Regions from separate parts of the Shewanella sp. HL-SH5 genome, predicted to be linked through region 1. Evidence: predicted binding sites of a transcription regulator. Region 1 holds the regulator's gene; the other holds the start of a gene.
What was found. Region 1 encodes sigma-54, which starts transcription at its own class of promoters, with help from an activator protein. Its sites were predicted from a motif close to GTTGGCACGNNNNTNGNNT; they were not measured.
Positions count from the first base shown of each region.

Region 2: flgB (flagellar basal body rod protein FlgB) is a predicted target of sigma-54. The motif match lies at 882-900, and genes of this name have one in related genera.

Region 1 is NZ_CP195038.1:3,605,189-3,607,399, forward strand. It holds gene lptB (LPS export ABC transporter ATP-binding protein) at 1-236, shown strand, start outside; gene ACRWQM_RS15735 (RNA polymerase factor sigma-54) at 397-1,890, shown strand; gene hpf (ribosome hibernation promoting factor) at 1,917-2,204, shown strand; gene ptsN (PTS IIA-like nitrogen regulatory protein PtsN) at 2,207-2,211, shown strand, end outside.
Region 2 is NZ_CP195038.1:2,777,477-2,779,687, reverse strand. It holds gene ACRWQM_RS12155 (CheR family methyltransferase) at 1-807, shown strand, start outside; gene flgB (flagellar basal body rod protein FlgB) at 934-1,332, shown strand; gene flgC (flagellar basal body rod protein FlgC) at 1,335-1,751, shown strand; gene flgD (flagellar hook assembly protein FlgD) at 1,776-2,211, shown strand, end outside.

The DNA.
Region 1 (2,211 bases):
CCTTTGCGGGTGTTGACCCTATTTCAGTGATTGATATTAAGAAAATTATTCTGCAACTCAAACACCGTGGCCTAGGCGTATTAATTACTGATCATAATGTCCGTGAAACACTTGATGTGTGTGAGCGGGCATATATTGTTAGCCAGGGGAATTTGATTGCCGAAGGCACCCCAACTGAAGTACTCAACAATCAGCAAGTTCGAGCAGTATACTTAGGCGAACAATTCAAGCTATAGTTAATCTAAATAGGATCTGAAGCACTTGCTTGGCAAAATGTTTCTGGCGACTAAGCTAATTGATCGTGTATAGGTAAAGTAAAACCATTTGTTAAAAAATTGCGACTATCACTCACTTTAATCAGTGTAGAAAGCCGAATTCTTCTAGGGATCAGCAGTAATGAAAGCTTCACTCCAACTTAAAATGGGTCAGCACCTCACTATGACCCCACAGCTGCAACAAGCTATACGTTTGCTGCAGTTATCATCTTTGGAGTTACAGCAAGAAATTCAACAAGTATTAGATTCCAATCCTTTGCTTGAAATGGAAGATGAATTTTCAGCACTTAGCAACAAAAATGATAACTCCAAAGACCTATCAGAAACTGACTTCAATGAAGTAAGCGCACCTGTAGTCGAAAAAGACACTTCAAATGTCGACACCGCAGAGTCAATGACTAAAGAGCAAATGTCTGAAGACTTGCCAATGGACACTACCTGGGATGAAGTGTACAGCGCCTCCCCAATGGCAAGCCCTGGTTCGGGTTCTGGCAGCATGCCAAATGATGACATGCCCTTCCAAGGTGAAACATCCGAAGGATTATACGAGCATTTAGAATGGCAAAAAAATCTAACCCCTTTTTCTGAAACAGACCTCGCTATTGCCACAGCCATTATTGATGCCATTGATGACACAGGTTATCTCACCCAAAGTACTGAAGATATTTTAGAAGCTATGGGCGATGATTCTGTCGAATTAGACGAAGTCGAAGCGGTACTAAAACGTATACAACATTTCGACCCTCTGGGTGTCGCCTCACGTAGCTTAAGTGAATGTTTATTGATTCAACTTGTTCAGTTTGCACCAGACACGCCCCATATTGATAATGCCAGAATGTTAATCAAAGATTATTTAGATTTGATTGCTGGACGTGATTTTCGCACACTCATGCGCAAAACTAAGCTAAAAGAAGATGAGCTGCGCGAAGCAATTGAATTAATTCAATCTTTAAATCCACGTCCTGGCACGATGATCACCCCACCGGATGATGAATATGTTATCCCAGACGTGTCAGTGACCAAAAAGAATGGCCGTTGGGTGGTTGAATTGAACCCTGATAACATGCCAAAAATAGGTATTAATCAACAATATGCCGCCATGGCAAAAAGCAGTAAGAGTTCAACAGACACTCAATTTATTCGAGGTCACTTACAAGAAGCCAAATGGTTTATCAAAAGCTTAGAAAGCCGCAGCGACACCCTGCTTAAAGTATCCAATTGTATTGTGCAATTTCAGCAAGGTTTTTTTGAGTACGGTGCTGAAGCCATGAAGCCTATGGTGTTGAATGACATAGCTGAAGCTGTCGAAATGCATGAGTCCACTATTTCGCGTGTCACCACACAAAAGTATATGCACACACCGCGCGGACTGTTCGAACTTAAGTATTTTTTCTCTAGCCATGTCAGTACTGATGATGGCGGAGAATGTTCGTCTACAGCAATTAGAGCTTTTATTAAAAAGCTGGTTGCTGCTGAAAACCAGAAAAAACCACTAAGCGACAGTAAAATGGCAGATCTTCTGGCAGAACAAGGGATTAATGTTGCACGTCGTACCATAGCGAAATACCGCGAAGCGATGATGATCCCTCCCTCAAACCAACGTAAGAGTTTATAATCTACCTAGGCAATTGGAGGATAAATATGCAAATCACCTTAACGGGTCATCATATTGAAATTACTGAATCACTAAGAGAATATGTCACAAGTAAGTTTACAAAACTTGAACGACATTTCGATCAGATCAATAATGTCCACGTAGTATTAAATGTCGAAAAGCAACAACAGATAGCTGAAGCAAAAGTCAGCTTGAATGGAGCTGAGGTATTTGCGACATCTGAACATGCTGACATGTATCACGCTATAGACGCCCTGATTGATAAACTCGATCGTCAGGTCATTAAACACAAAGAGAAATTAACTAAGCATTAATGATGGA
Region 2 (2,211 bases), 830 kb from region 1:
GAATATAATCAATTTAGATTGTTTTTAGAACAACACAGCGGCATCGTTTTAGGTGAAAATAAACAATACCTAGTACGAAGCCGTTTAGCACCATTGATGGGCAAATACAGTTTACCCTCGCTATCTGAAGTGGTTAAGCATTCAATGAAGCCCACCGAACGTCAATTACGTGCGGAAGTGATTGACGCGATGACAACCAATGAAACATTGTGGTTTCGTGATCGTTATCCATTTGATTTATTACATAATACTTTACTACCTGAATATTCTAAGTTAGGTCGTTCATTGCGTATTTGGTCTGCGGCTTGTTCTTCAGGGCAAGAGCCTTACTCATTAGCAATGACCGCTTTAGAGTATCAACAACGCAAGCCAGGTGCACTGCCTGGTGGTGTGACTATTCAAGCGACTGATTTGTCACCTTCGATGCTTGAACGTTGTAAAAATGCTGAATATGATGGCTTGGCATTGGCGCGTGGATTATCAGAAGAACGTAAACGTCAGTTTTTTGATGCTTTGCCTAATGGCAACATGAAAGTCAAAGATAATGTTAAGCGGTTAGTGAATTTTAGAGCGCATAATTTACTTGAAAGTTATACGCTTTTAGGAAAATACGACATTATTTTTTGTCGTAATGTATTGATTTATTTTGCGCCTGAGGCAAAGGCTAAAATTTTGCGGCAATTTGCTGCCGCTTTAAACCCAAAAGGTATTTTATTTCTTGGGGCATCAGAATCTATTTCCGGATTAACAGAAGAATTTGACATGGTCCGCTGTAACCCTGGTATATATTACCAAAAGAAAACCTAGCTTAACCTATTGAAAAGCATGTGTTACTTTTTTCACATGCTTTCCTTTCTATATATCCTCCCATTGATTAAATAATTGGCATAACCTTTGCTTCATATCTATCAGTTAGCTGATGGAGGCAATTTTATGGCGATTAATTTTGATAATGCACTTGGGGTACATCAATACTCCCTTGGTGTCAGGGCACAGCGCGCTGAAGTGCTATCAAGTAACATAGCGAATGCGAATACCCCAGGGTATAAGGCACGCGATGTCGATTTTGCCTCAGCAATGCAAGCTGCTAGTTCTCGTCAGAAAGGTTTAACGATGAACGCTACCAATGAAAAGCATTTTGATTTAACTGCTCTCAGTCAGCAACATGTCAAATTCCGAGTCCCTAACCAGCCTGATACTGGCGATGGTAATACGGTTGATATGCAACAAGAACAATCAGCCTTTATGCAAAACTCTATTGAATACCAAATGTCATTGGGATTCTTAGAAAGTAAGTTTTCAGGTATGCGTAAAGCATTACGAGGTGATTAATCATGAGCTTATTTAATATATTCAATGTCGCCGGTTCAGGTATGACAGCACAGTCTGTCCGCTTAAATACCACCGCAAGTAACATTGCTAATGCTGACTCTGTTTCCAGTAGTATTGATCAAACTTATCGTGCTAGACATCCTGTATTTGAAGCTGAAATGTCTAAAGCTAGTCATCAGCAATCAGGTTCTCATCGCGTTAATGTCAGTGGCATTGTTGAAAGTGATAAGCCATTGGTTAAAGAATATTCACCAGATCACCCTATGGCCGATGGTGACGGTTTCATTTATAAGCCTAATGTAAATGTAATGGAAGAAATGGCTGATATGATTTCAGCTTCTCGCTCTTATCAAATGAATGTTCAAGTCGCAGATGCAGCTAAAACAATGCTGCAACAAACACTTAGAATGGGTAAATAACATGATTATTGTAGGAGGTAAATGATGAGCCTCGTTAATCCATATAGTAGCCAATCTTTGCCACAACAGGCATCTGCATTGTCTAATACCGGTACGGTCAGTAAAAATACCGTCCAATCGAACACGGCGAGTACGACAACAGGTAATCCATTTCTAGATGGTATTCGTTTACCTGATGCGCCTGAAACTCCTGCAGCGAAAGATCAAATGCTTAAGCAGGAAGATTTTTTTGCACTGCTTAGTCAGCAACTTTCAATGCAAGATCCGTTTAAGCCAGTTGATAATGATCAAATGATTGCTCAAATGGCTTCATTCTCAACAGTTGATGGTATTTCAAATTTAAATAAAGAAATTCTCAATTTGAATGGTGTAATGAGTTCAAGCCAGGCATTACAAGCTTCTAGTTTAGTTGGGCGCAAAGTGTTGATCCCATCAGACACTGGATCTATTTCGCCGGCAA